3 regions of the Bradyrhizobium sp. SZCCHNGR1005 genome follow, and region 2 is predicted to be linked to each of the others. Evidence: riboswitches for the same ligand, from Rfam matches in the RefSeq annotation. Region 2 holds a riboswitch; each other region holds the start of a gene.
What was found. Region 2 has a riboswitch for S-adenosylmethionine ahead of QXZ85_RS24005 (O-succinylhomoserine sulfhydrylase). Riboswitches for the same ligand answer to the same signal wherever they lie in the genome.

Region 1 (9,876 bases), on a different contig from region 2:
GAAGGCCTGAGGCTATGTTCCGTCGTCTGCTACCGAATGCAGCGCATGGCCCTCGCCGTGCAGCATCAGCGCCAGCCGGTGCAGCTGCGCGTCGCGAAACCCCTGGGCTTCGATTGCTTTCACCGTCGAGAGCACGTAGTCGCGATTGGCGCCGGACTGGCCGTGGCCCTGGCTCACATGGCTCAGCTGCTCGGCCAGCGACAGTCGGCCGGCATATTGCACATGACCGCGATCGACCACATAGGTGAGGGCGCTGACCCGCTGGCGCGCCTCGTCCTCCAGCCACACCGATCGCATCACCTCGCGATAGACGGATGTGACCTGCTCGCGCGCGCGCAAATAGGCGACCACCGCCGCTCGGTTCTGTTCCGCAACCCGAAACGCGATCCCGCGGCAGGCGCCGCCGCGATCAAGCCCGAGCACCAGTCCGGGCTTCTCTGGTGTGCCACGATGGACGAAGGAGTACACACAGAGCGCGCGGTGCTCACCGATCAGGCGCGCCGGAACCTGCTCGATAAAGTCGAATCCCGGACGCCACATCAGCGAGCCGTAGCCGAAGACCCAGAGATCGCCGTGGGGAAGTTCACTGACAGACAGAGTCATTGCCGACATCGGGTTGGAGGCCATAAGGGTGGTGGTCGCGATTTGTTAACTTAAATACACATTCCGTGATCGCTTTATCGCCAAAATTGCTCCGCAAAGGGTCCCCGCATGTCCGATATGACGTCAGCGCCGCGCAGGCGCCCGCTATGGGGGCTCTTCATCGCTCCCGTCCTGCTCCTGATCGCCGCGGTGGCATGGAGCGTGTTCTGGTTCTTTGCCGCTTCGCAGGTCGATGTCCAGGCCGACGCCTGGCGTGCGCGAGAGGCGAAGTCCGGACGCGTCTATGATTGCGCGCGGCGCTCGGTCGCCGGCTTCCCGTTCCGCCTCGAGGTTCGCTGCGGCGACCCAAGCGTTTCCCTGTTCTCGCAAGCCGTCGGCACGCCGCTGATGACGGCCAAGCTCGGCGAAATTCTGGTCGTGGCCCAGGTCTATGACCCCAAGCGTCTGATCGCGGAATTCAAGGGGCCTGCAACCATCTCGAACGGCAGCGATCCCGCCTCGTTTGCGGTGAACTGGCAGCTCGGCCAGGCCAGCGTCTATGGCCTGCCCGTGGCACCACAACGCGGCGCATTGGTGTTCGACGCTCCCACGATCGATCGAATCGACGGTGCGGCTCGCGCGCCGCTTGCGCGCGCCGATCACATCGAACTGCACGGCCGCCTCGCCGAGGGGGCGCCGACCGATCATCCCGTGATCGAAGCCGCGCTGCAGATCGCGAACGGCAGCATTCAAGGGGGTCATCCGTTGCTCGCCGAGCCGTTCAATGCCGACATCCAGACGCGCGTTTCGGGATTGAGCGATTTTCGGCCCAAGCCCTGGCCGGTGCGATTTCGTGAGATCCAGGCTGCCGGCGGCCACATCGACATCGTGCAATCGCGGATTCAGCAGGGCGAACTGCTCGCGGTCGCTTCCGGCACGCTCAGTCTGACAGCCAGCGGTAACATCGATGGCGAGTTGCAGATGACCGTCGCTGGGCTCGACAAGGTGATCCCCGCGCTTGGGATCGACAAGATGCTCGACAACGGCGTGCCGCAGTCGACGCTCGACCGCGTTGCGCCCGGGGTGAAGTCGCAGGATCTCAACAACCTTTTCGGCGCGCTCGATCGCGCGATTCCAGGGCTTGGCAAGGTGGTGAAACAGAACGCCAATGCCGGCGTCGCCGCCGGCATCAATGCTCTGGGCAAGGAAGTCGTGTTGGAAGGGCGTAAGGCGCGCAGCTTTCCATTGCGCATCTCCGATGGGGCGGTCGTGCTCGGCCCGTTCAAAGTGGCGCAGATCCCGCCACTGTTCTAGCGCGCGGCCCGTCCGCCGTTACGACGGCTCGATCTGCGGTAGCGGCCGGCCGAAATCGGGCGCTGCCGAATCCTGCCCGATCTCGACGATGCCGCGGCGAATCGCGCGCGTCCGGGTGAAATGCTCGAACAACGCCTGCCCGTCGCCGCGTCGGATCGCGCGTGTCAGCTTGGCGAGATCCTCATTGAAGGTGCCGAGCATTTCCAGGACGGCATCCTTGTTGTTCAAGAACACGTCGCGCCACATCGTCGGATCCGACGCGGCGATGCGGGTGAAGTCGCGGAAGCCGCCCGCGGAAAATTTGATCACCTCGGATTCCGTCACCTGCGCCAGCTCCTCGGCGGTGCCGACGATCGTGTAGGCGATCAGATGCGGCAGATGGCTGGTGATGGCGAGCACGAGATCATGATGGTCCGGTGTCATGATCTCGACCTTGGCGCCGAGCGCAGCCCAGAACGCGCGGAGGCGCGCGACCGCATCGGCATCGGTGCCGACCGGCGGCGTCAGGATGCACCAGCGATTGATGAAGAGTTCCGCAAACCCGGAGTCGGGGCCGGAATTCTCGGTGCCGGCAACCGGATGCGCCGGCACGAAATGCACACCTGCCGGCAAATGCGGAGCCATGTCGCGCACGATGGCGCCCTTGACCGAGCCGACATCGGAGATGATCGCGCCGTCCTTCAGTGAGCCCGCGATCTCCTGCGCCACAGGCCCGCAGGCGCCGACGGGAATGCAGAGGATGACGAGGTCGGCGTCCTTCACCGCCTCCGCATTGCTCTCCACCACGCGGTCGACGATGCCGAGCTCGGCGACACGAGCCCGCGTCTCCTTCGAGCGCGCTGTGGTGACGATCTCACCGGCCAGCCCATGCAGGCGCGCGGCGCGCGCGATCGAGCCGCCGATCAGGCCGAATCCGATCAGCGCGACGCGCTCGAATTTCGCCGCGCTCGTCACTTCGTCCCCATGAATTCGCGCAAACCCTCCAACACCAGGCGATTGGCCTCTTCGGAGCCGATCGTCATCCGCAGCGCATGCGGCAGCTGATAGTTGTTGAGCGCGCGCAGCACCAGGCCGCGCCGGGTCAGGAATTCGTCGGCCTCGGCGGCCGTCTTGCCCTTCTCGGTCGGGAAGTGGATCAGGATGAAGTTCGTCACGCTCGGCGTCACCTTCAGGCCGAGCTTGCCGATCTCCTCGCTGAGCCTGTTGCGCCATTCTTCCGTGTACGTCTTGGACGTCTGCACATGCGCACTGTCCTCGATCGCAGCGACCGCGGCGAGCATGGCCGGCGTGGAGACGTTGAACGGTCCACGGATGCGGTTGACCGCATCGACGATATGGGCCGGGCCGAACATCCAGCCGACGCGTAGCGCGGCGAGCCCGTGAATCTTGGAAAAAGTGTGGGTCATCACGGTGTTCTCGGTCGTGGCGACCAGCTCGATGCCGACCTCATAGTCGTTGCGCGACACGTAGTCGGAATAGGCCGCGTCCAAAACCAGTACGACGTTGGAGGGCAGGCCGGCGCGCAGCCGCTTGACCTCGTCGAACGGGATGTAGGTGCCAGTCGGATTGTTCGGGTTGGCGAGCCAGACCAGCTTGGTGCGCGGCGTGACCGCCTGCAGGATGGCGTTGACATCCGCGGTCAGGTTCTTCTCCGGTGCGATCACGTTCTTGGCGCCGCGGCCCATCGTGGCGATCGGATAAACCAAAAAGCCGTGCGTGGTGGAGATCGCCTCGTCGCCGTGGCCGAGAAAGGTGTGTGCCAGCAGGTTGAGGATCTCGTCGGAGCCGGCGCCGCAGATGATCCGATCGGGATCGAGGCCGTAGGCGCGGCCGATCGCCTGGCGCAGCACCCGCGAGGTGCCTTCCGGGTAGTCCTCCAGATGCGTCGCCGCGTGCGTGAAGGCCGCGATCGCCTTCGGCGAGGGGCCAAACGGGGTCTCATTGGCCGAAAGCTTGAACACCTTGCGGCCCGGCTCCGGCTTCGGGCTCTTGCCGGGGGTGTAGGGCGCAATATCGAGGATGCCGGGATTCGGCACGGGGCGGGACATCATTCAACTCCGGGAAACCGCAGGATCAGGCCAGAGCCATCAACCCTAGCTCGGCACCGTATAGCGCTTTGCATGGCCGCCGACGAGGGCCGTCGAGCGTACCGAGGCGCCCGCCGCGATCAGGGCTGCCCTGATTTTTTCGAGGTTCGAGGGGGCCTCGATGGAGACCAACAGGGCCGCGCTGTCGAAGGCGGTATCCGGCACCGCTACGATGTCCGCCAGCGGCGACAGCGCTCGCGCCACCTGCGCATTCCAGCCCGACACGCGGATGCTCCAGGTCTCGACCTCCAACAGCAGGGCATCGTCGGCCACGCGGGAGATCGCAAACACCGGCAGCGCCGCCGGATGGTCGGCGCGCTCCAGGAAAGGCAGCCGGGCGATGATCTTCGGCGCGCCGGCCGGCTCGAGCGTGATCCACCACGGCGTATGCCCTGACGTCGCCGAGACCAGCGCCAGATCGCCCTTCGATTTCGCTGCCGCCTCGACGGCGGCCTGGGCGCTGAAATGCGCCACATAGGGCACGATGAAGCCGAAATGGAACCGCGCGGAATCCCGCATCGCAGCCTCGCCGACCGAGACGTCGGCGTGCGCGCAGAACGGCGCCTGCACGTAGGTGAAGCTGGAGACGATGATGCGCCAGATGCTCTCGACCGTATCGAGCGGCAGGATGCCGCGATGGCGCTGCACCAGGCGCTTCATCATGTCGGCCTCGCGCGCCGGCCGGAAGGCCGAGCCGACCTCCTGCGTCTTCTTCACCTGGATCAGGCGGTCGATGATGTCGCCGCGCTGCATCAACAACCGATGCATCTGCTCGTCGATCGCGTCGATCTCCTTGCGCAGATCGGCAAGCGAGGGCGGGGCGGGAGGCGTCTCGGGCATTTGCGGCATCTCTTGGCTGGTCCTGCGGTGCAGGCGAGCGTCGTTCTGTCCTACAGATCAGGCGCGTGCAACATCAAGTTTACCCGATCGAGCGCCCGGAAGCGCTACAGTTGCAACATGGCGGCGTGCCGTCGATTCCGGCTTGCCTTGACGTCGGCCGCCCGCCGGACTACGTTGTTGGTCATTCCGTGGTCATTTGAGCCGGCCGGCTTGCAGCCACGTTAAACAATTCGCTAAACAGGCCGGGGACAGTTCTGATCCCGGCCGAACCTAATTTCGGGCCGGGTTTTTTTATGGCCTGATATGTCACGTGGTTCGGGAGCTCCGGCGACCGCCGGGGTCTAGAGACATGACAGGCCTGACGCCCAAATCGAACTCGCCGAAGTCACGACGCGTGATCCCGCCGGAGGAGCGCTCGCACGAGGTCGATCATCCGAACTCGCCGGTTGCAAAGTTCGGCGCCGATCAGCCGCTCCGGCTCGACTGCGGGGTCGATCTCGCGCCGTTCCAGATCGCCTACCAGACCTATGGCGAGCTCAATGCCGACAGATCGAACGCCATCCTGGTCTGCCACGCCCTGACCGGCGATCAGCATGTCGCCAATCGCCATCCGATGACCGGCAAGCCGGGCTGGTGGGAGACGCTGGTCGGCCCGGGCCGTCCACTCGATACCAACCGTTACTTCATCATCTGCTCGAACGTGATCGGCGGCTGCATGGGTTCGACCGGCCCCGCCTCGCTCAATCCGGCGACGGGCAAGGCCTGGGGCCTGGATTTCCCGATCATCACCATTCCGGACATGGTGCGCGCCCAGGCGATGCTGATCGACCATCTCGGCATCGAGACGCTGTTTGCGGTGGTCGGCGGCTCCATGGGCGGCATGCAGGTGCTGCAATGGACTGTGGCCTATCCGACCCGCGTGTTCGCGGCGCTCGCGATCGCCTGCGCTACGCGTCACTCGGCGCAGAATATCGCCTTCCATGAGCTCGGCCGGCAGGCGGTGATGGCCGATCCGGATTGGGATCACGGCCGCTATGCCGACAAGGGCGTTCATCCGCATCGCGGGCTCGCGGTGGCGCGGATGGCCGCGCACATCACTTATTTGTCGGACGCGGCGCTGCATCGCAAGTTCGGTCGCCGCATGCAGGACCGCGACCTGCCGACCTTTTCCTTCGATGCCGATTTCCAGGTCGAGAGCTATCTGCGCTACCAGGGCTCGTCCTTCGTGGAGCGCTTCGATGCCAACGCCTATCTCTATCTGACCCGCGCGATGGACTACTTCGATATCGCCGCCGATCATGATGGCGTGCTGGCCGAAGCTTTCCGCGGCATTCAGACCCGTTTCTGCGTCGTGTCCTTCACCAGCGACTGGCTGTTTCCGACGCCGGAGTCGCGGGCGCTGGTGCATGCGCTCAACGCGTCGAGCGCACGGGTCTCTTTCGCGGAGATCGAAACCGACAAAGGTCATGATGCCTTCCTGCTCGATGTCCCCGAGTTCTTCGACATCGCCCGTGCCTTCCTCGAGTCCGCCGGCAAGGCACGCGGGCTGACCACACCCGGAGTCTGACCATGGCGCTGCAAGAGGTGCTGCCGCTGAACGGCGTTACGGAGCGCGAAGGGCTCGCCTATCGCCCCGACCATCTGCTGATTGCCAAGATGGTCGAGCGCGGCTCCAAGGTGCTCGACATCGGTTGTGGCGACGGCGATCTCCTGCAGTTGCTTGAGAGCCGCGGCATCGACGGTCGCGGCATCGAGCTGTCGCGCGAAGGCGTCAACCACTGCGTGGCGAAGGGGCTTGCGGTGGTGCAGGGCGACGCCGACACCGACCTCGTCGATTATCCCGACGACGCGTTCGACTACGTGATCCTGTCGCAGACCCTGCAGGCGACGCGGCAGCCGAGGACGGTGCTCGAAAATCTCCTGCGCATCGGCCGCCGCGCGATCGTGGCCTTTCCGAATTTCGGCTTCTGGCGGCTGCGCCTGCAGCTTCTGATCGGCGGTCACATGCCGCGTACCGAGAATCTGCCGTTCACCTGGTACGACACGCCGAACATCCATTTCTGCACCATCAAGGACTTCGTGCAGCTCTGCGACGAGATCAACGTCAAGATGGAGCGCGCGGTGGCGCTCGATTCCGACGGCCAGCCGCTGCGGGTCAATATGCCCTGGTGGTTCTGGAACATGTTCGGCGAGCAGGGGATCTTCCTGCTGAGCCGGGCGGGGAAGGGAAGGTAGCCTCCGGCTGCCATTCCGGGGCGAGGCCGTAGGCCCCGAACCCGGAATCTCGAAGTTGTCTGGCGCGCACACCCATTTCGAGATTCCGGGTTCGCGCATTGCATGCGCGCCCCGGAATGACCGGCCTGTTGGCACGATCTGGCTCTTCACATCTCAAACAGCGCGAGGCGTGCGCTCGCATTCTCGCAGCGCGTTACGCCCGAGCTTTGCGAAGCATTCGCCCTCGAAAAGCAAGAGGGCGCAGGAAAGGCCGGGTGTTAGCTCACACCCATGGCCCGCCTGCATCAAAAAAAGCAGGCGGCAGTCACCACAGGTACGAGCCGCACATCCGGCCTTCCCTGCGCGACGGTGTTAACGCTTATACGCGCTCTCCTCGGGGACCGGCATTCTTGCCCCCGTCCGCGTGATGCGAAGCATCATCGCGTCGCGCAACGCTTGCGCGTTGCATGGGCCTCAGCACCGGGAGGCCAGGACCACACGACTTCACGTCCGCGCCGATGTCGTTCGTCCGTGTGAGAGACACACTGCGACACGCCGCGTCCATCGCATCCCGCTTCCGACGTCCGTGACGATCGCGATACGTCCCTCTTGTGGAGGCGGGATGCGCGGAAAGGTGCTCCTGATTTGCCCGACGACACGAGCCTTGATGCCTGCGACATCCTGGCACGACGGGCAATGGCGGCATGACGACCATGCGCAAAATGCCCGCCGGGCAGCAATGTCTCGCCACGCGTCCGGGGCTGTGCGGGATGGGCGAGAGCGAGCAGTTACGGCCGTCGGCGCGCGAAAAAGGTCAGTCACGAACCACTCATGCGGCGGACGGGCAACGCCGCCCGCCATCGGGCAATGGCGGCCATCAGTTTGGTCGTCATGCGAGAGGACAACGCCAAGACCGGCTTTTTCAACCGGAGCGCAGGGAGCTCGATCAGATGCCAGGATAGCGCCGCGATCAGAATCGCAATCAGGGCAGATATGGGAAAGAGCAGCCACCATTCGCGCAGCGGCAGGAACGTCGCAACGAGCGTTTGCTGGATCGGATACGAAAACAGATAGATGCCGTAGGAATAATCTCCGCCCGTCGATGGCAGCCGCTGGGCACCGATCCAAATCATCAGGTAGGTGAGAGCAGGAATGGAGAAGAACGCGTTCTTCGGCCCCAACAGCAGCAAATAGGCAGCTGCGGCCGAGAGCAGCGCGAGTGACGCGTTCAGCTTGATGTGCTCTCGCCAATGAAAGGCGACGACGCCGGTGGCAAAGGAATAGACCAGCAGCGTTGGTCCAAGATAGCCATCGGGCACGAACGCGTCGGTAGCCTGATTCACCACGATCATCGCGACGGTTACGACCAGCCAGAGCGGCGTTGTCAGTTTCCGGCTGTAGGCCGCCCGGCTCACCATCAAGAGCGCCATGAGGGCGTAGCAGAAGAACTCCGGTTTGAGCGTCCATACATTCCCGTTGACGACGCGATCAAGCGGGAGCCCTTCGAACACGCCGGGCAATGTAAATCGAACGCGACCGATGATGTTGCCGAAATAGGAGAAGAAATCCGCATTCGTGAAGTAGTCTCGCAGCGGTCGGGTCGTCAGCAGAGGGCCGAGGATCAAGGCTGAAATCGTAACTTCGACAGCCAATGCAGGCACTATTCGCAGGCTTCGGAAGAGCAGGAAGGTGCCCGTGTCGCGCAATCGGAATGCGCTGCCGGCAACGAGAAATCCGCTCAAGGCAAAGAAGAGCGGCAGCAGCGAAAGCATGACGGCGATGTAGGGCGCGTTCAGCAGCACGCGAGAGCCGGCCATGCCGTAGGACAGCATAAACGAATGCACGAGCACGACCAGAAGCGACAGGCAAAGCCGAAGCGTATCGAACCCCGGAAATGCGCCGCCGTTGAGATCGAGAACCTCCTGCACCGATGGTCCTCGAAAGAGCCGCGCTGGCGAAGGTGGCCGTGGCGTGCTTCGAGGCAAGTCGCCGGCTGCCACGTCGACCATTCCGCATCCCCATTCCTTCCGAGATGCCGTGTTCTGCCTAGCCGCTTTGGCGATCGCTGCAACGCGTTCGCCTGGTCGCCCGATACCCAGCCCTTCGGAGTCTGGGCCTAGCGGTAGCAGGCCCAGATTAATTCAATCTGAAAAGCGTCCGCGAAAGCGCCAGCTCTCGCGGCGCGTTCGCATCGGCGTGTGGCATCGTCGGGATGGGAGTCCGAGGTATTCCCGTGGATCGCGCGGACGCGGGCTATCGGCGCAATATGACACAGCCCGGACCGCTTCGTCCTCTCTGCATTCGGCTCAATCCGGCATCAGCACACGCCCGCTCTCCACGATGATCTTGTCGCCCTCAGATGGGCTCGCCGAGATGGGCGGCACATTCGATGATTGGAGCATGGGAGCCTTGCCGGGCTCACCGCCGCGGGGTGTTGTCCTGACGATCTGGCTTGGCGGCAACGGCGCCTTGCGGGTCAGATGCGCCCACATCTGATCGAGAGCGCGAAGATGGTAGAGCGTCAGCGGAACCATTCGCGTGTCGAAGCCGGGCAGGTCGGTGCCGAAGTGCTCCGCGTTGGTGACTTCGATATAGCGGAGGTTCGAACCTTCGCCGTCGGCGATACTGTTGAGCCCCAGATAGGGGCGGGAAGAAAAGCCGGCGGGAACGCGATCGTCGTTTCGGCCATGAACGATGATCGTCGGCAATCCATGCAACCGTCCCGACGCCAGGAACTCGTCGATGCCAGCCCTTACACGCTTCGCGTCAGGCGAACTGCCGGTGACGAGATCGCGAATGCAGACCGCACCGTCGAGGTCGAAATCCTGCCGGCCGGTGC
Region 2 (9,876 bases):
TTTCGCGACATCACGGATCATTCGTTTCTCTGGCGTGGCGACAGCTCCACTGACGGGGGAACGAACTGGCGTCTCGTCACCGAGTTCAGGGCCATCCGCCGCAGCCGAACGTGAGCGCGCGCCCGACGTCGCCTACGGCCGGAAATGCTTCGACAGCTTCAGGCCCTGTGCCTGGTAGTTGGAGCCGATGCGCTGGCCATACAGCGCATCGGGCCGCGCCAGCATCCTTTCATAGACCAGGCGCCCGACGATCTGGCCATGCTCGAGGATGAACGGCACCTCGCGCGAACGCACTTCCAGCACCGCGCGGGAGCCCTGCCCGCCAGCACCGGCATAGCCGAAGCCCGGATCGAAGAAACCGGCATAGTGGACACGGAATTCGCCGACCAGCGGATCGAACGGCACCATCTCCGCGGCATAGTCCGGCGGGACCTGGACAGCTTCTTTCGAAGCGAGAATGTAGAATTCGCCGGGATCGAGAATGAGGCTGCCGTCGGGGCGCGCCTTGATCGGCTCCCAGAATTCCTCCACCGCATAACCGCCGCGGCGATCGACATCGACGACGCCCGTGTGGCGCTTGGCACGATAGCCGACAAAACCGCCCGCGTTCTCGCCGGACAGATCGACCGACAGCGCCACGCCGCCGGCCAGATCGGCATCATCGCGATCGACCAGCCGCTCGGCCTGATGCAGCGCATTCAGCTCATCGGCTGACAGCACCGCGTCACGATAGCGGAAGCGGACCTGCGACAGCCGCGAACCTTCGCGCAACAGAACCGGAAATGTCTTCGGACTGATCTCCGCATAAAGCGGTCCGTGATAGCCGGCGCCGATCATGTCGAAGCGGCGGGTGCCGTCGGCGATCACGCGCGTGAACACATCGAGACGGCCGGTAGAACTCTTCGGATTGGCCGCGGCGACGATGTCCTTGGGCAGCGCGAGGCTTTCCAACAGCGGCACGATGTAGACGCAATTGGTCTCGAGCACCGCGCCATCGGCAAGCGAGAATTCGTGCAGCTTCAGTTCGTCGATCCGTTCTGCCACGGTCGCGCCGGGCCCGGGCAGGAAGCTCGCGCGGACGCGGTAAGCGATGTCGCCCAACCTCAAATCGAGGCTGGCCGGCTGGATCTGGCTCTCGACGAAATCATATTCGGGGATGATCAGGCCGGCGTCCGCCATCTGCGCGATCAAGCGATCGGGCAGGATGCCATTGGCATCGGCGGCGAGCGAAAGCGGCAAAACCTGGTCCCTCGTGACTGGCTGGAATATCAGCCCTGCCCCTAAAACATAGGGGTTCTTACGCGTTATCCGATGGCCGGCTTGACGAAAAGGCTGGAGGCGACTAAGAGCACGACTTATCCCGTGGTGATTTGAGCCGGCCGGCTTGCAGCCACGTTAAACAAGTCGCTAAACAGGCCGGGGACCCATGTGATCCCGGCCGTGAGGAGAGCTCTCCCAGGCCGGTTTTTTGTGACCATTTTCCTGATGGTCATGATGGAGGTCATATGTCCAAATCTGCCGCCACCCCCTCGTTGACCCAATACCGCCCCGAGACCCGACTGGTGCATTCCGGCACGCTGCGGTCGGAATTCGGCGAGACTGCCGAGGCGCTGTTCCTCACCCAGGGCTTCGTTTACGCCAGCGCGGAGGAATGCGAGGCCCGGTTCAAGGGCGAGGATCCCGGCTTCATCTATTCGCGCTTCTCCAACCCGACCACGGCAATGTTCGAGCGCCGCATGGCCGAACTCGAGGGCGCCGAGACCGCCCGCTCCGCGGCCACGGGCATGGCGGCGGTGACCACCGCGATCCTGGCGCCGTTGCGCGCCGGCGACCATGTCGTCGCCTCGAAGGCGATGTTCGGCTCCTGCCGTTACGTGGTCGAGGACCTGCTGCCGCGCTACGGCATCGAATCCACCCTGGTCGACGGCCTCGATCTCGACCAGTGGCAGCGCGCGGTCAGGCCGAATACCAAGAGCTTCTTCCTGGAAAGCCCGACCAACCCGACGCTCGACGTGCTCGACATCGGTGCAATCGCCGAGATCGCGCATGCTCATGGCGCGCGGCTGATCGTCGACAACGTATTCGCCACGCCGATCTGGCAGAGCCCGCTGGCGCTCGGCGCCGACGTCGTGGTCTATTCCGCAACCAAGCACATCGACGGCCAGGGCCGCTGTCTCGGCGGCGTCATCCTGTCGTCGGAGGCCTTCATCGCCGAGCACATCCACAATTTCATGCGCCAGACCGGCCCGTCGATATCGCCGTTCAACGCCTGGGTGCTGCTGAAGGGCCTGGAGACGCTCGCGGTGCGCGTCCGCGCCCAGACCGAGACTGCGGCGAAGATCGCCGATGTCCTTGCGAGCCACCCGAAGATCTCGCGGCTGGTCTATCCCGGCCGCGACGATCATCCGCAGGCCGCCACCGTGAAGAAGCAGATGCGCGCCGGCTCCACGCTGGTGGGCTTCGAGGTCAAGGGCGGCAAGGCCGCGGCCTTCCGCGTGCTCAACGCGCTCAAGCTCGCCAAGATCTCCAACAATCTCGGCGATGCCAAGACGCTGGTCACCCATCCCGCCACCACCACCCATCAGCGGCTGACGCCGGAGGCCCGCGCCGAGCTCGGCATCAGCGAAGGCTTCATCCGCTTCTCCACCGGGCTCGAACATGTCGACGACCTGATCGCCGATCTGGATGCGGCGCTGGCGAAAGCGTGATCGCGAAGGGCGAGTAGGGAGTAGTAAGAAACCCCTATTCGCTGCTTGCCCTGTCGATCGAGATCCCGGGCCCGCGCGCGGACGTGCGCCCCGGGATGACGCCTGACGGCGTCACATCGGCCGATAGGTCAGGACGTCCGCCGGCAGGTTAACGCCGAGCTTGACCTGTCCGACCGACTTGATGATGTCGTCGCCGAGCAACTGCGCGAAACAGGCATAGCCCCAATCGTTCATATGCAGGCCGTCGGCGATGACGAAATCGTTGATCGGGATCGATTGCTGCTCGTGCCAATCGCGCATCACCTCGAAACGGGGAAAGATGCCGACGTGATGCAGCTCGGCGACATGGCTGAGCAGCTTGATCATCTTGTTGGCCCGCTCGGGACGTTCGATCACGCGCGGCGAATATTGCAGGTCGACCAGCACGATGTCGGCGCTCGCGGCCTGGATCTTCGCCACACCGTCGTCGACGAGCTTGGCCGTATCGGCGGGATCGAGATCGCGCAGCACCGCGTTGGTGCCGACCTGCCAGATCACGAGATCCGGATGCCGGTCGATAACCGAGTCCTGCAGCCGCTTCATCATCTCAGGGGCATCCTCGCCACCGATGCCGGCATTGATGACGCTGATGTCTGCCATCGGGTATTGCCGGCGCAACTGCGCGGCCAAGCGGTTCGGATAGGTGTATTCCGGCCCGCTCGATCCGTAACCCTGCGTGGACGAGGAGCCGAAGGCGACGATGACGACCGGCAGGCCGGAGGCGAGCTTGTTTGCCACATGGGGCAGCGAGCCAAACGACTTCGGCCCGCCCTTCGGCGGCAGGCAGGGCACGCGGTTCAGGATATCGCTGGCGGATTTGGCAACCTGCTTGACCCTGTCGATGGCCCTTTCGGTGAAGCTCTTCGGCGCGGCCGGATTGGCAGCTGAGGATGACTGAGGGACCAAGCCGGACGTGCCAGGCGAGGTCGCCGGCTGCGGGTTCGGAGCTTGGACGGCCGGCCCCTGATGCATGACCGCAACCTGCGCCGGAGACGGCTTCTGAGCCGCGCCCGTTGCGAGGTGCCCAATGGTCGGCTTCAGCTCCGGCGTCGGCGACACTTGCGCCTCACCAGACGGCGCTGGCGCGGTCTGGGCCGCAGCCTGGTTCACAGTCTGCGCATGGAGCGATGGTGTCGAAATGGCGAGAGCGATCGCCATGAGAGTCGACGAGGTCAACCCTCGAACTACGCGTTGACAACTCATTAACGTCATAAACCCCAGAGATCCTAATTCTGCTGCGCCGGTCCCAGTTGGGCCGCATCGATGATGAATTTCGAGAGCGCCCGGCCGATGCAATCGTGAACCTGTTTGGCAAGCTCGATCCCGTGCGTCGGATTGAACAGGTCGAAATTGCCCTGCTCGTTCCACTGCCGCATGATCGCGAACCGATCGAACAGCGGCACGTCGCGCTCCTGCGCGACGACGCGCATGTTGTCGATGTAAGGCGGCACGGAAATCATGGTTTCGGTGCGCGGACTATATTGCAAATTCATCAAGACCACGTCCGCCCCCGCGTTCTGCAGCTCCGTCACGCCCTTGTTGACCGCCGCGCGAAAGTCATCCGGATCGATGGCTCGCATGGCATCGACCGTCCCCGTCTGCCAGATCACCAGATTAGGCTTTTTTCCTTCCAGCACCTTAACGAAGCTGCCGGCCATCTCCTCGGCCGTCCTCTTCGGCTGCAATTCGACGGCAAGATTAACGGTGACCAAAGGAAGTTTTTCCTTCAGGGCAGCCTGCAGCCGAAAGGGATAGGCGTTGTTGTCCGATGTGCTCACGATCGCCGAGGAGCGGCTGCCGAGCACCAGGATATCGAGCGGCTGGCCGTTCTTCACCGCATCGGCAACCTTCGTCAGCCGGCTTTCGGTGGCGAGCAGATAGGGCGGTACCTCGCAGTTCGGGGCGGCGTTTTCCTCGGCGCGCGCCGCCGTCGCCAGCATCATCGCCAGCATCAGGAGCACGAGCCTCGCGAGCCCGTCCATTGGTCGCCTTAACCACGAGACGGACTGCATCAGCCCCCTCCCGCCATATCGGCATTCGCAAGCGCAGCCTTTCGCGGTGCGCTCTTGTCCGCAACGTTTTTGTACCATGAAATCAGCGAGGCAACCCCCCACATGATGAGGATCCCGCTGAGACTAATCAGCGCGTGCATGAGCGGGCCCCCGGACACTTCGGCAAGAATGAAGTGCCCTGCGAATGCAAGGAACACGCCGAGGCAGAAGATCTCCAGCGAATGCTGGCCGCACACGATCAGAGGCTTCAACCACCGCGACTTCAGGCCAGGCCAGTCCCTCGGCAAGTAGTGCACGGTGAGTGCGGCGAGCGCCAGGAAATGCGCAAAGCGCAGCACGTCGAGGTCTGTCTTGTCGATCGGATACATCCACTGCTCGAGCCGGCGCGGCAATAGATGGCCGAACTGCGGGATGTACCAAGTGAGCGTCACGAAGAACGCCGCCAATAGATAGGCAGCGCAGATCCAAAGTGTAATGGGCGAATTCAGAATGCGGGTCATGCGTCTGGCGCCGCCGAGCGCGCACCAGGCCCCGAACACGAACAGCAACTGCCAAGCCAACGGGTTGAACGCCCAGAAGCCGTTCGGATAGGCCGACAGATACAGGTCGAATTCCCAGGTCACGGCATAGAGCACGGCCGATAGACCTAGCGTCAGGTCCGGCTTCCAGCGCATCAGCGACAGGATCAGCGGCAGGAACAGCATCAGCACGATATAGAGCGGCAGCACGTCCATGTTGACGGGACGAAAGCGCAAGATCAGCGCCTGCACGATCGTCACATCGGGCTGCTTCAAGAAATCCATGATCCCCATCTCTTCGGTGTAGAGCGGGTTCTCGAAGCTGGTCGCGACGTAGGAGATTTCGGCCAGAAAGATCGTGAACAGGAAGACATGCGCGACGTAGATCTGCCAGACGCGGCGCAGGATGCGTGCAGTCGCGACCACGACGCCGGACTCCTGCATCGCCCGCCCGTAGACGAAAGCGGCGGTATATCCGGAGATGAAGATGAAGATCTCGGTGGCGTCGGAAAAGCCGTAGTTCCGGATCGTGAACCAAGTCAGAAGATTGGGCGGCAGGTGATCGATGAAGATCAACCACAGTGCGAGTCCACGAAACAGATCCAACCTGAGCTCGCGCTCGCCGGCCGGGGGAAAGGTGATCGCGGGCGCCGACGAGGCGGCCGGCATCGCCGGCGCCAGCGCGGGCGCTGCAGCCGCTTCGGGAACCGTAGGTCCGGCAAGGCGATCAGCAATCGACGTCATCAGGCACCGCGTCAACTCGTGCTCCGGCAGCGGGAATGTAGGCTTGCGCAATTTTTGCGCAAGCGATGAAGGGCTTATTGGGCGGCGACGCACCCGGCTGCGGTGCAGTCGCCACGGGATTGTTGCGATCCCGTCACGCAACACCAGGGGGATACCGTCGCCGTCAGCCCTCGCCGCGTGTGGCGCCCTGGTGCCACCGTGGCGGCCCGGGCTCGCCCTAAGGCTGCTACGGTTTCTACACCATAGGTCTCATGATCCGGAACTGTGGTCAACGCGCGTTCGCACGGTGTTTGGTTCCCGCCCAACTTTCCGCTAAACTGATTTGCATGTACCGCGCTGTGACTCGCCAGATCGAAGTGACCGTCGAACCGAACTTCTTGCCGGAAAAGTCGTCGGCCGATGATGGCCGCTATTTCTGGTCCTATACCGTCGTGATCACCAATACCGGCGAGGAGACGGTCCAGCTGCGCGGCCGGCACTGGATCATCACCGATGGCTCCGGGCGGCGGCAGGAGGTTCGTGGCGAGGGCGTGGTCGGCGAGCAGCCCGTGCTCGCGCCCGGCGAGCATTTCGAGTACACCTCCGGCGTACCGCTCACCACGGCTTCGGGCTTCATGGCAGGTCACTACGAGATGGAGAGCGAAAGCGGCGAGCGCTTCGAGATCGAAGTGCCGGCTTTCTCCCTCGACAGTCCCTACGGCAAGCGAGTGTTGAATTAGCTCGCGGTCTTCGCCGAGCCGTCGTCGTCCGGCTTGACCGGGAGATTCAGTATTCGAAAGAGCGCAGTTATCGACCGAGAAGCTCGGCGTCACTGGATGCGTTGCCTTCGCGGGGCATGACGAAAGAGCACAGGTCGGCTTCATTGTACTTTCCGACGAACATGCACTCGCATTCTCGCGGCGCATCGCGTCCGAGCTTTACTGATCAGGTCACCCTCTTCATAAGCAGAGGGCACAGGGAAGGCCGGGAGCTCGCCGCCCCCATGGCCCGCCTGCAGAAAGAAATGCAGGCGGCAGTCACCACAGGTTCGGCTGAGGACATCCCGGCCTTCCCTGCGCAATGGTTTTAACGGCTGCTTCGTACTCTCCCTGGTGCGCCGGGCTTTTTGGCCACCATTTCCGCGCGAAGCGAAGCTTCGTCGCGTCCGCGACAACGCGTAAGACGCGTTGCGCGGGGCATCAGCGTCGGGATGCCAGGACCATACGACTTGACCGTCCGCCGCACCGCCAGTCGTCTTGCGCTTCATAGCGCCCGACGATGCCACGTCCATCGCATCCCGCACTCGACGTTCGTGACGACGCGTACGCCCCTCTTGTGAGGCGGGACGCGGGAGAATGTGAACTTGATTTGCCCGACGACACAAGCGGACGCGCGTGCGGCAGATTGGCACGACGGGCAGTGGCCGGAGAAACGCGATCACAGAACCTCGGCCTCCCGCAAATCCCCGATCAAATGCTCGATGGCCGTCGGAGGCGGCTTGTTGATATGACAATCATCATGTAAAATGATCCGCGTCCGCATGGAAAACAGCGGTGGAGGAGCGCGATGTCCAAGCCCCAATGGCAAAAATCCGCCTGCAATATCTGCTACGTCAATTGCGGCGTCGAAATGCTGGTCGAGGACGGCCGCATCGCCAAGGTGCGTGGCGATCGCGAGAACCCGAAATCGCAGGGATACATCTGTAACAAGGCGGCGCGCATTCCCTATTATGCGCATCACAAGGACCGGCTGACTTCCCCGCTCCGGCGGCGTGCGGACGGCGGGTTCGACGCGATCGACTGGGACACGGCAATCACCGAGATCGCGGCGCGCCTGCGCGAAATCGTGGACCGGCACGGCGGCAAGAGCATCGCGCTCTATGGCGGCGGTGGCCAGGGCAACCACGCCGGCGGCGCCTACGCCAACGCGGTGCTGCGGACGCTGGGATCGCGCTCGGTGTTCAACGCGCTGTCACAGGAGAAGACCGGGGACTTCTGGGTCAACGGCCACATGTTCGGCAGCCAGATCTGCCACACCGCGGAGGACGTGCATCATTGCGATCTTCTGTTCGTGATCGGCGCCAATCCGTGGGTCGCCCACGGCTTCCCCAACGCGCGCGACCATCTGAACCAGATCCGCAAGGACCCGAATCGCAAGCTGATCGTGATCGATCCGCGCCGCACCGAGACCGCCGAGATGGCCGATCTGCATCTCGCACTGCGCCCAGGTGCGGACGCGTTCCTGCTCGGCGCGATCCTGGGCACGCTCGTCCGCCGCGATGCGCTCGACCACGACTTCCTGCAGCATCACACGACAGGCTTTACCGAGGTGAAGGCCGCGCTGGCACGCATTCCGATCGCCGAATGGGCCGCAGCCGCCGAGATTCCGCTCGAGCAGATCGAGCGCTGCGTCGACATGATCGTGGCGGCGAAGGCGATGACCGTTCGCGTCGAGCTCGGCATCCAGCAAGGCGTCAACTCGACGCTCAACTCCTATCTGGAGAAGCTTCTGATCATGCTGACCGGCAGTTTCGGCCGGAAGGGCACCAACCAGTTGCATTCGTGGCTGCAGCCGCTCTGGAGCAATTCGCCCAACCAACGCTATGCGCCGGCCGACACCGAGATCATTGCCGGGCTGTTGCCGCCGAACCTGCTGCCGCAGGCAATCCTGAGCGATCACCCGGAACGGCTGCGCTGCCTCTGGGTCGACAGCTCCAACCCAGCCAACACCGTAGCCAACACAGCAGAAGTGGAGAGGGCCTTGTCCGCGCTCGATCTCTGCGTCGTGGTCGACGTCGCGATGACCGAGACAGCGCGGCTGGCGCATTACGTGCTGCCGGCTTCCTCGCAATACGAGAAGACCGAGTTCACGCTATTCAATTTCGAATTCCCGACCAACTACCTCCATGTGCGCGCGACCGTGCTGCCGCCGCTGCAAGGCACGCTGCCGGAGCCCGAGATCTACAGTCGCCTCGCCCGTGCGCTCGGCCTCTTGCCTGGCGACAATGTGCTGGCACCGCTGCGTGAGATCGCGAGGCAATCGCGAAGCGACTTCGCCACGGCACTGCGCAGCTTCATCGGCGCCAATCCGCAAGCCGCATCGCTCGGCGCGCTGATCCTGTATCACACGCTCGGCGCCACACTGCCCGACGGCACGGCCGCGGCGGCGCCGCTCTGGCAGGCGGCACAGATGTGCGCGAAGCGCGACCCGCAAGTCGTGCGGCGCGCGCTTGGCCCTGACAGGCCGATCGCAGATCATGAGCTGGGCGATGCGCTGTTCGATGCCATCGTCGGCTCGCGCAGCGGCGCCGCGATCACCACGCACGCTTACCAGGAGGTGTGGTCGCTCGTTGCCCATCCCGACCGCAAGATCCGGCTGGCTATCCCGGCGCTGCTGGATTGGCTCGATCGGCTCGATCCTGCTCAGACGACCGCGCCTGAGGACTATCCGTTCGTGCTCGCGGCCGGGCAGCGGCGCATGTTCAACGCCAACCAGATCTTCCGCGATCCGGCTTGGCGGCGCGCCGACCCGGACGGGGCGCTGTTGGTCAATGTGCACGATCTCGAGGCGCTCGGGGCCGGCGATGGCGAATGGATCGCGGTCCGCTCACCGGCGGGACGGGTGGTGGTCCGCTGCAAGGCGGACGACAGCATTCGCCAGGGCCAGCTCGCGCTACCGCACGGCTATGGCCAATCCTATCCCACGGACGACGGAGAGCGACTGAGCAACGGCCCGCGCATCAATACGCTGACCGACAGCCTCAACCGCGATCCAATCGCCGGCACGCCTTATCACAAGCACGTCGCGGTGCGGCTGGAGCGGCTGACCCCGGCCGAAGCCGCGGCCGCCGAGGCGCGCTCGCAACGAATTCATGGA
Region 3 (9,876 bases), on a different contig from region 2:
GAGACACATGGCGAAGGCAATGGCGAGCGGCTCAGCGAGAAGGAATTGCTGCACAACTGCATCTTCCTGCTCAATGCCGGCCATGAGACCACCACCAACCTGATCGGCAACGGGCTGGTCGCGCTGTTGCAGCACCCGGCCGAGAAGCGCCGGCTGCTGCAGGCGCCCGAGCTGATCCGGTCAGCGGTGGAGGAAATCCTCCGCTATGAGAGCTCGAACCAGCTCGGCAACCGGATGACGACCGAGCGGGTCGAGCTCGGCGGCATCACGCTGGAGCCCGGCACCTTCGTCACCCTATGCATCGGCGCCGCCAACCGCGATCCCGCGCAGTTCGAAGACCCCGAACGCTTCGATGTGACCCGCATCTCGAACAAGCACCTCGCTTTCGGCACCGGCGCGCACCAATGCGCCGGCATGGCGCTGGCGCGGCTGGAAGGCGCCATCGCGATCTCACGCTTCCTGAAGCGGTTTCCGAACTACACGCTGACCGGCGAGCCGGTCCGCGGCGGCCGCGTGCGGTTTCGCGGGTTTATGAGCGTGCCGTGCGCGGTCGAAGGCTAGAATGTGAGCGTGATGATCTTAAGCACAAGCGGCGTGCCGCGCCCACCGCGAGAGGCTAACGCCTTACGGTCGTGGGCTACGGGTCAAGGGCGGCTGTGGCCGGTCGGCTGATGGCGCAGCCGGTGTACCCCCAGCTTCGGAAATAACCCCTCCGCTCCGGGACTTACGTTTCGGGCCAGAAGCCGACGTTAGCGCTCAATAGTGCGCACGGCCATTGATCCCGGATCGGTGCGGATCATGTTCGCTTTTCTGCCGTCGTCCGTCACAAAAATATCGTAGTGCGTCCGGAGCTTCGGATCGGCCAGTGAGATCATAGTCATCGATCCCGTACAGTCCGGGTTCAGAGTGTAAGTGCCTGTGAGTTTCTGTTCTCGGGTAACGATACCGCGACGGCTGGACGTCTCCTTTCCAAGCACATCCGCGACGCCATCAAATACATATACTCCCGAGTGTACGCGCTGAGCGGTTGGCGCAAGAGGCTCAATGAACCCCCTTCCTAGAAAGATATACTGTCCTGCCAATGTTTTGCCGGAGAAGCGCCTGGTGGTCGTTCAGGTGGTTGAATTAGATCAATACCAGAAGGGGATTCATACGGCGGACTTCCTCGACCTTGTCCGGCAAGTCGTGATTTTCGCTCATTGATGCTGGGACGGCCTCAGCGTTTTCTTCGGCTCAAGGGCGGCTGTGGCCGGTCGGCTGATGGCGCAGCCGGTATACCCCCAGCTTCGGAAATAACCCCTCCGCTCCGGGACTTGCGTTTCGGGCCGATCGCGAAAGTCCAACGCGAGCAAACGAGATCGCCGCCTCGCGGGACACGGCGGTTACGTCGGATTGGCTGCGAATGCTACCAGCTCTTTTGGTGATCTGATGTGGATGATCCGCAGCCGATCAGATTTTGCGTAGATCGCCTCTATGAGCCGGGGCCTCATCTCACGGTGAAGCCCCCACATCATCTTGTAGAGGCGGAACGTGACCGGCAGCATCGGACAACCCGGAGGGCCATCAGGTCGCCCAAAGAACACCGACTTCACCTGGCGCTTGGTCGCCCACCAGAGATGAATCCAAAACGGATGGTCAACCAAAACAACAGTATCGCATGCGGCAATCCGGTCGAGGACAGAGAACCAAGGCCCGTATCCATCAAGCAACCAGCGCTCCTGCGACAGCAGGGCATCGTGGCTCTCGCGTAGTTCTTCGTCAGGAACCCGCACCCAGTTCGGACGCCACAAAATATTATCGATGGCGAAGTAAGGCAACGAGTGCGCACGACACAATGCCTTGCACATCGTGGATTTGCCGCCACCGGCGTTGCCGATCACCATTACGCGCGTCATCGTGTGTTGTTAACATAGCGATTGGCCGCATGGAAGCGCCTTTGGGTCAAGGGCCGCCGTGGCCGGCAGACGGATGGCGCAGCCGGTGTACCCCAACTTCGGAATAACACCCGCGGTTCCGGGACTTACGTTTCGGGCCAATTGCTGCCATTGGCGCTGCGTGCGGGCCGGCCTTCTGCCCCGGTCGCAGAGCCGGACACTATTTGTGAATTGTGGTCCCAAAAGACATTCTGAATTCTTCCCGCAATCTTGGAGGGGGGGACACATGAGACGCGCAGCCTTGATCACCATCGCGGAGTTTGCCGCTGCGGTCGACAGGCCACATCCGGTACGGGTAGCCATCGACGGCCGAACTGCATCGGGTAAGACAACTGTCGCCAATGAAATGGCTCATGAACTCGACCGTATCGGCCGAGCGACCATTCGCACCTCTATCGATGGCTTTCATCGACCGAAGCGCGAACGTTACGCGCGTGGTCGCCATTCGGCCGAAGGTTATTATTTTGACGCCCGGGACCTCGATGCCGTCCGGCGGTTACTCCTCGAGCCGCTGGGTCCCGGAGGAAGCCTAATCTATAGCACCGCTTCCTTCGACCTCGATAAGGACGAGCCTATCGTTGCGCCCACCCACAGGGCGAATCAACGCGACATCTTGATCGTCGATGGGACATTCTTGCAGCGATCAGAGCTGCGAGATGCTTGGGAAGTCGTCATATTTGTTGACGTCGATGTAAAAACAGCTGGCGAAAGGGGGACGTTGCGCGACGCCAACCAACTCGGTGGCCGTGAAGCGGCGGAGGCTCTGTACCGGGATCGGTACGCGCCGGCATTCGAGATTTATGAGCGGCTAAGTCAACCCATCCAAAATGCCAACATTGTGCTGGACAATAGAGAATTCGAGACTGCGGCGGTGCGCATCAACCGCCCCGTCTGACCTCAAGTACGATCGGCCGCGCGCTGGGCCGTAGTGTGCCAGAAGCTGACGTCTGTCTGACCACCATGAACGACTCACTTGCGTCGCCAGGATTCGACTAAGGCAGCGAGCTTGGCGTCCGACGTCTCGTCGCCCTGAGCTAAATCTGCTTCGTAGCCAAACCAATAATCGCCGACCAGCGTGCGGTGGGTGCAGAACCTTCCGTTGTCCAGTCGGCATGCCACGAGCCGTGTCGGCTCTCCCATCGCATTCAGGCGCACGAAATAATGCTGGATCCGCGTAGGCGCGCCGGGCTGCAGCTGATAGCTCAGATCAAACGATCGATACCCGTCGTGATCGGGACCGGGAGTCATCTCCGACCGGTATTTGCGCCATGAACCCAGGGTCGGATCGGCAACGTCCTTATCACCTGGAAGAATCCGGACCTGTTGAATCCAGCTACAATCGATGTCGGTGTGCCCGCCGAGATTGGACAGGCAGAGATCGACGGTGAAGCCGATCTCGCCGGGAGGGTCGCGAGGAGGACGGCCGGGGCCGGCATCCGCATATTTCCAGGGTACCAGGAACACCTCCGGGCCGATATGCCGCTCGTAATAATCAGGTCCCGGTTCGACGCGGGCACGGGCAATCTGGTTGCCGGCAATGGTCGCGGTCCAGATCAGAATGACCAGCAAGGACGCGGTGGCGCGAAACCCCAAGGCGAACGCGACCGAGGACAGCACCGCGGCAAGGCCGGCAGCGGCCATGATTAGTTTGGATGCGTTGAGATCATACGCATCCAGCGTCGCATGCGGATGCGCAGGGAAGTAGAACTTGTCGAAGCCCGCCGCCGCGCCGACAACAAAGCAGACCGGGATCGCCACCACAAGCAGGACCCAGGCGGCGACAACAGACGTTTTGGCGTGCCTCCGGAGTAGTTTCACGATTCACCAAATAACCAAGGATTCCTGACTGGCATCTTAGCAAGAATATGATGCACTGCTATTTCTTGTCGAGCACTCATGCGCGACACACTTTCGCTTCAAGCCAAAGGCCGCCGTGGCCGGCAGACGGATGGCGCAGCCGGTGTACCCCCAGCTACGGAAATAACCCCTCCGTTCCGGGACTTACGTTTCGGGCCAGGAGCGGCCACGCGTTATTCCTCAAACTGGGGGCGCGCTTGCCAAGCTCGATAGTGCCCGCTATCGTCAACTCCAACATCAAGAGTTGGGCCGACGCCCAGCGCCAACCTGCTCCCCGAGCAAGGTGGCTTTCTTCCTTCGGAAGAAGATGTGGCCGGTCCGGCAACTAAACGGGACAAGCCACCACGGCGTCATGCGCTCCTCTCTTCGAAGAAGGGGACGAGAATGACTGTCGATAGAGTCGAAATTGAGCTGGCCGATGCAAGGTCCCCGGACCTGATCAACCTCGTCACCGCGCTGGACGATTTCTTGAACAAGGTCTGCGGGGTGGACAGGAATCACGGCTCTCCAATCGATCGGCTGGCGCACGGCGACACGCAAATGTTTATCGCGCGGATTGCCGGACAAGCCGTCGGCTGTGCAGGGCTGCAGATGTTCGCGGATGGTACCGGGGAGGTGAAGCGCATGTATGTCGTCCCCGAGGTTCGGACAACTGGAATAGGCAGCAGCCTCCTGACGCGCGTTGTGGAAGCGGCCTTGACCGCCAAGCTGTCGGTTCTGCGGCTGGAAACCACGGAATTTCTTCCCGATGCGCAGAGGCTCTATCGGGCGAAGGGTTTCGTTCCGTGCCCGGCGTATGGCCCATACGTTTCCAACCCGATCAATTTGTACTTCGAGAAATGGCTGACGAAATGATTGTCGAGGGCGATGCGCCGACAAGGAATAACGAGGCGTAGGTCGGGTTGGAGCCGGAGGCGTAACCCGCCATCTTGACGTTTCAAAACGGCGGATCATGATCCCGCCCGAGCTGAAATCCTGCCGGGCTCCAGAGCCTCGCGGCGCCGCTAGCGCTCCGCAAACTTCCGCTTTCAGCCCGAAGGAGAAGTCGAACACACCGACTGACTAGGCATCAGGAACTCATCCAGTCATTGCCATTTCCTGGCCACAGCACGATGGTGGAAAGGTGCGGCAGGAGTCAGGAACGTCATGATCTGGACGATCATCATCCGCCCGTTCATCCTCGCTTTGGCATGCGGTGCAGCCGCTCAATCGGTCGCGAACGCGTCCGACGCCAGTTGGGATGAATGCCTCATAGCCCCGAGACGGGCCTGCGTCCTACGTGAGGCCGCAGAGGTCGCCCGCACCATCGACGACCCGCATTTGTCTGCGCACAAGCTCGGCGAGATTGCCAAGGCACAGTTGAAGGCCGGCCTGTTCACTGAGGCCGCCACGACGATCGATCTGGCCTTGCAGGTCGCGAAGTCAATCGCCAAGGATAGCTATGGTCGCGACGAAGCATTCGAGACCATCGCGCAGGCTCAGGCGCAGGCCGGCAAGCTCGCCGACGCGCTGGAGACAGCCAAGTCGATCGAGAACCGCCACGTGAGGGCCGCGGCGTTCGGGGCGATCGCTATTGAAGAGGGGCATGCTGGCCGGCTTGACGATGCGCTTCGACGGGTGCAGGCGATCGAGGACTTGCCGGATCGTGCCCTCATCATACGCCGGGTGACCTGGGAGCTGCGGGCCAGCGCAGTGGCGCGGGGAGAGGACGACAAGATCGTGGCCGCGCTTCAAACAGTGCTAGCGTTCGAACAGCGGTATCCGCCGCCCATAGCGACGACGGGCGTTCATCACCCCTCGGAATTCATCCCGGCGCTCGCCATCATCGCGCAAGCGCAGGCCCGCGCGGGAAAAGTCGCCGACGCCATGCGGGTTGCGAGACTGGTCCCGCGCTCGATGGAGCGCGCCCAGACGTTTGCAGCCATTGGCGTCGCGCTAGCGCGGGCCGGTGCGGTCGGTTCGGCCTTGGAAGTTGCGCGCTCGATCGATGACCCATGGGAGCGCGGCATCGTGCTCGGGCACATTCTCGAGCCTCGGCTGACGCCCGATCTCATCGCCGATGAGGCGACGACGCCCAGTTCGCCTGTGAAGGCCAAGGTCCCTGATAATGTCCGAGATTTCGTCGCCGCCTTCACGGATGGAGAGCAGCGCGCCACCGTGCTCTGCCTTATCGCAACGACGTTGGCGAACAACGGCCGCCTGGACCAAGCAATCGCGCTCGCGGAGCCAATCGATCAGGACAAACCACGCGCCTTCGCTTGGCACGCCATTGCCAAGGCGCAAGCGAAGGCCGGCATGGCCACACAATCGATCGCGTCCTTCGACCGGGCCGTCCAAGCTGCGTTGTCGTTCCAACCGAACGACGGGCTTTTGTCGAAAATCGCCGTCTCACAAGCGGATGCTGATCTGATCGATGAAGCCCTCCATGTCACCCGACTGATCGGCGGTACCATGGCTACGTCGGGATATGTCGCAAAGGTCATGAGCGATGGCAAGCTCGTCAACGTCGACTATGACCGTCGCTATGCACTGCGCGCGATCGCCAAGGCGCAAGCAAGAGCCGGCAGGACGGTGGACGCCTTTCAAAACGCGTCGGCGCTCAGGCTGGGTCCTGATATCATTCCCCAAGGGCAAGGCGTCGTCGCCGAGGGGCTCGCCGAGGCTGGACGGATCGCCGAAGCAATCGATGCCGCCGGGGCCGAGGACAATCTCTATCGTCGCTCCGAGCTGCTCGCGTCGATTGCCAAGGCCCGGGCTGAAGCCGGCAGGATCGACCAGGCGAAGCAGGTGACGCAACACGTCACCTGGGGGCGCGATCAGGTCGAAGCCCTAGCGTCAATCGGCGGTGCGCAGGCGAAGGCGGGCCTCACGGCCGATGCTATGGCGAGCTTCGCCGAGGCCATGCAGATCGCGTACGCGCAGCCTTACAAGAACACGACAGCCGAGGCCCTCGTAAAGATTGCGGGCCGATTATCGGACTGAGCTCGCAGGCCCGCGATCGCTATATGAACACGTTGCACGAGATCACCCCATTATCTTTTGTGTTACGCGACTTTCCGGTTAGGGTCATTCGCGACACGGTCGGGCGCCTCTGGCATGTCCGGAAATCGCCCTTAACGGGCATTCCCGGACTCTGATGAGAGGTGCGTTGTCGGACAACTCGGTGGACGGCGCAATACAGTCCATCTGCGCCGCCTGCTGGTCTCCGGCCTGCTTGCGCTGTCCGTACAGCCCGCGCCGAAAAACTCATTTCGCGAGCCGCTTCAAGCGCATCCCGCTATCCAGCCCGCTTCGGAGAAATATTCCTCTTTCGTTTTATCAGAAATCGTGATTGACTGTCGTCATCCCGTCTCGATACGAGGGGCGTTTCGCGATCGTCACGGACGTTGCGGCGGGATGCGGTGGGCGTGTCGATGTTGCAGCGTGGTTGATCCGCGCCGACGAACGACGTTGATGCGCACGGTCAAGTCGCGTGGTCCTGGCATCCCGACGCTGATGCCGCGCTGATGCGTAAGCATCATGCGCAAACGGTGGCCAAAAAGCCCGGCGCACCGGGGAGAACGCGAAGCAGCCGTTAAAACCATTGCGCGGGGAATGCCGGGATGTCTCGGCTGAACCTGTGGTACCTGCCGCCTGCATTTTTTGCTGCAGGCGGGCCATGGGTGCGGCCAGCGCCCGGCATTCCCCGTGCCCTCTGCTTGAAGAGGGCAGGTTTTGCAGCATAGCTCGGACGCGACAGCGCCGCGAGAAGGTGAACTTATGTCTCACCACCGTCATTGCGAGGCGCGCGAGCGACGACTTGTCCGCCATGGCCGGACCTGTCCACTGATGCGCGCTCTCGAGGTCGGGGTAACATCACAAAGACTGCCGATCAGGCGCCCCCACCCCAGCCCTCCCCCGCAAGCGGGAGAGGGAGCGCACAGCATTCTCGGCGGCAGCTTGATAACTCTGGGCACCGGACAGAAATGCCCCCCGGCAACATCGCGATCATCGACCGAACACCATCGCAGGCCTATAGTGGCCGACGACGAGGCTCGGTTTTGCGGCAGCGATGTCCGCAAGCTCACGACATCAGGCTCTGCGCGGCGTGACGTTCCCCGCCCCCGGCCTGCAGCCGACAACAGCAGCGGTGACGAACATGTCTGCACCGGTCAATCCATTCATCGCGACGGAGGCGCGGCTCGGCGCGCAGAACTACAAGCCGCTCGGCGTCGTGCTCTCGCGCGGCGAAGGGGTGTTCGTATGGGACACCGACGGCAACCGTTATCTCGATTGCCTCTCGGCCTATTCGGCCGTCAACCAGGGGCACTGCCACCCGAAGATCCTGGCCGCCATGATCGAACAGGCGGGACGGCTGACCTTGACGTCGCGCGCCTTTCACAACGACCAGCTCGCGCCGTTCTATGAGGAGATCGCAGCGCTGACCGGCGCCCACAGGGTGCTGCCGATGAACAGCGGCGCCGAGGCGGTGGAGAGCGCGATCAAGGCGGTGCGCAAATGGGGCTATGAGGTCAAGGGCGTGCCCGATGGGTTGGCCGAGATCATCGTCTGTGCCGACAATTTCCACGGCCGCACGCTCGGCATCATCGGCTTTTCCACCGATCCAGTGGCGCGCGATCATTTCGGGCCGTTTGCGCCGGGCTTCAGGATCATCCCGTTCGGCGATGCCAGGGCGCTGGAAGCTGCGATCGGGCCGAACACCGTGGCCTTCCTGGCCGAGCCGATCCAGGGCGAGGCCGGCGTGATCATTCCGCCATCGGGCTATTTCGCCGAGGTGCGACAACTCTGCACCGTCAACAATGTGATGCTGATCCTCGACGAGATCCAGACCGGGCTTGGCCGCACCGGCCGGCTGCTGGCGGAACAGCATGACGGCATCGAGGCCGACGTCACCTTGCTTGGCAAGGCCCTGTCCGGCGGCTTCTATCCAGTCTCGGCGGTGCTCTCCAACCACGCCGTGCTCGGCACCTTGAAGCCCGGCCAGCACGGCTCGACCTTCGGCGGCAATCCGCTGGCCTGCGCGGTGGCCCGCGCAGCGCTGCGGGTGCTGGTCGAGGAAGGCATGATCGAGAATGCCGCCTTGCAGGGCGCGCACTTTCTCGAAGGGTTGAGGAGCATCCGCGCCAACACCATCCGCGCTGTGCGCGGACGTGGATTGATGCTGGCGGTCGAGCTGCACAAGGAGGCCGGCCCCGCGCGCCGCATTTGCGAGGCGCTGCAGGCGCGCGGCATCCTCGCCAAGGACACCCACGAGCACACCATCCGCTTCGCCCCGCCGCTCGTCATCACGAGGGATCAGGTCGAGTGGGCGCTGGAGCAGATCGGCGCGACGTTGATGCAGGAGGTCGCGTGACGGCGGTCTTCGTCCTCGGCCCTTGCTGCTGCGGAAAGCCCCGGTCAGACCTCTGTCTTGGCGGTCCATTCCAGGACCAGCGTATGAATGCCGCAGGTGCCGCTGTAGAGGCTCATGACGCGCGTGCCCGGCTTGCGCCCCGCCCGCGGCTCCGAGACCTGGACGCCAGCCGCCAGCAGACGCTCGCGCGCGGCATCGATATCGGCCACGCGCCAGCTCAAGCCCCACAATTTGTCATGCACCGCATCCCCGCCGGCCACCGGACGCTTCACGACCTCGACGATCAGGTCGCCACAGCGGAAGAACATCAGCTGTCCCCACTCCTGGTGGGTTCGGTCGAGCGCCATGTCGAGGCCGAGCCGCGCGCCATAGAGCGCGGCGGAGCGTTCGGGATCCTCGGTCGATATCACCACGTGATCGAGCCCGAGGACCGGCGAATCCGCCGTGGCGAGCGATCGCGGCCGCTCCGCCGCAAGCTCGAGAAAGAACATGCGGACCCCGCGGGTCAGCTCGGTGGCAGCGCGGGTGCGCTTCCAATGCAGGCTCGCGCCGGACAGCGTGTCGGTGTTGCTGACCTCGACAATCGGGTCCGGCTTCAGCGCGACCCGCTCCAGTCTCCGATGCATCTTCGCGACGTCGTTGGTGGCAAAGCAGATGCTGGCGAGGCCCTCGCCCCAGATCTTGATGACGTTGCGGATGCGGTCGGCGGCGACGCTATTGCCCGACGGCGCC

Region 1: linked by a shared signal. The riboswitch ahead of QXZ85_RS16975 (homoserine O-acetyltransferase) and the one ahead of QXZ85_RS24005 (O-succinylhomoserine sulfhydrylase) in region 2 are both predicted to bind S-adenosylmethionine.
Region 3: linked by a shared signal. The riboswitch ahead of QXZ85_RS00555 (GNAT family N-acetyltransferase) and the one ahead of QXZ85_RS24005 (O-succinylhomoserine sulfhydrylase) in region 2 are both predicted to bind S-adenosylmethionine.

What each region holds. Positions count from the first base shown of each region.
Region 1 is NZ_JAUEZC010000003.1:966,958-976,833, reverse strand. It holds gene QXZ85_RS17005 (lysophospholipid acyltransferase family protein) at 1-10, shown strand, start outside; gene QXZ85_RS17000 (gamma-glutamylcyclotransferase) at 13-612, opposite strand; gene QXZ85_RS16995 (DUF2125 domain-containing protein) at 712-1,896, shown strand; gene QXZ85_RS16990 (prephenate/arogenate dehydrogenase family protein) at 1,915-2,850, opposite strand; gene hisC (histidinol-phosphate transaminase) at 2,847-3,944, opposite strand; gene QXZ85_RS16980 (chorismate mutase) at 3,990-4,823, opposite strand; SAM riboswitch at 5,002-5,081, shown strand; gene QXZ85_RS16975 (homoserine O-acetyltransferase) at 5,173-6,390, shown strand; gene metW (methionine biosynthesis protein MetW) at 6,393-7,058, shown strand; partial or broken gene QXZ85_RS16965 (acyltransferase family protein) at 8,006-9,046, opposite strand; gene QXZ85_RS16960 (3-hydroxybutyrate oligomer hydrolase family protein) at 9,344-9,876, opposite strand, start outside.
Region 2 is NZ_JAUEZC010000006.1:55,424-65,299, reverse strand. It holds gene QXZ85_RS24015 (hypothetical protein) at 1-114, shown strand, start outside; gene QXZ85_RS24010 (2'-deoxycytidine 5'-triphosphate deaminase) at 133-1,239, opposite strand; SAM riboswitch at 1,353-1,432, shown strand; gene QXZ85_RS24005 (O-succinylhomoserine sulfhydrylase) at 1,506-2,708, shown strand; gene QXZ85_RS24000 (SGNH/GDSL hydrolase family protein) at 2,820-3,905, opposite strand; gene QXZ85_RS23995 (SGNH/GDSL hydrolase family protein) at 3,974-4,759, opposite strand; gene QXZ85_RS23990 (OpgC domain-containing protein) at 4,759-6,021, opposite strand; gene apaG (Co2+/Mg2+ efflux protein ApaG) at 6,348-6,740, shown strand; gene QXZ85_RS23980 (molybdopterin-dependent oxidoreductase) at 7,567-9,876, shown strand, end outside.
Region 3 is NZ_JAUEZC010000001.1:123,932-133,807, forward strand. It holds gene QXZ85_RS00530 (cytochrome P450) at 1-561, shown strand, start outside; gene QXZ85_RS00535 (hypothetical protein) at 750-875, opposite strand; gene QXZ85_RS00540 (flagellar protein FlaR) at 1,383-1,883, opposite strand; gene QXZ85_RS00545 (uridylate kinase) at 2,161-2,829, shown strand; gene QXZ85_RS00550 (hypothetical protein) at 2,904-3,692, opposite strand; SAM-I-IV-variant riboswitch at 4,021-4,130, shown strand; gene QXZ85_RS00555 (GNAT family N-acetyltransferase) at 4,176-4,646, shown strand; gene QXZ85_RS00560 (hypothetical protein) at 4,938-6,773, shown strand; gene rocD (ornithine--oxo-acid transaminase) at 7,930-9,144, shown strand; gene QXZ85_RS00570 (VOC family protein) at 9,189-9,876, opposite strand, start outside.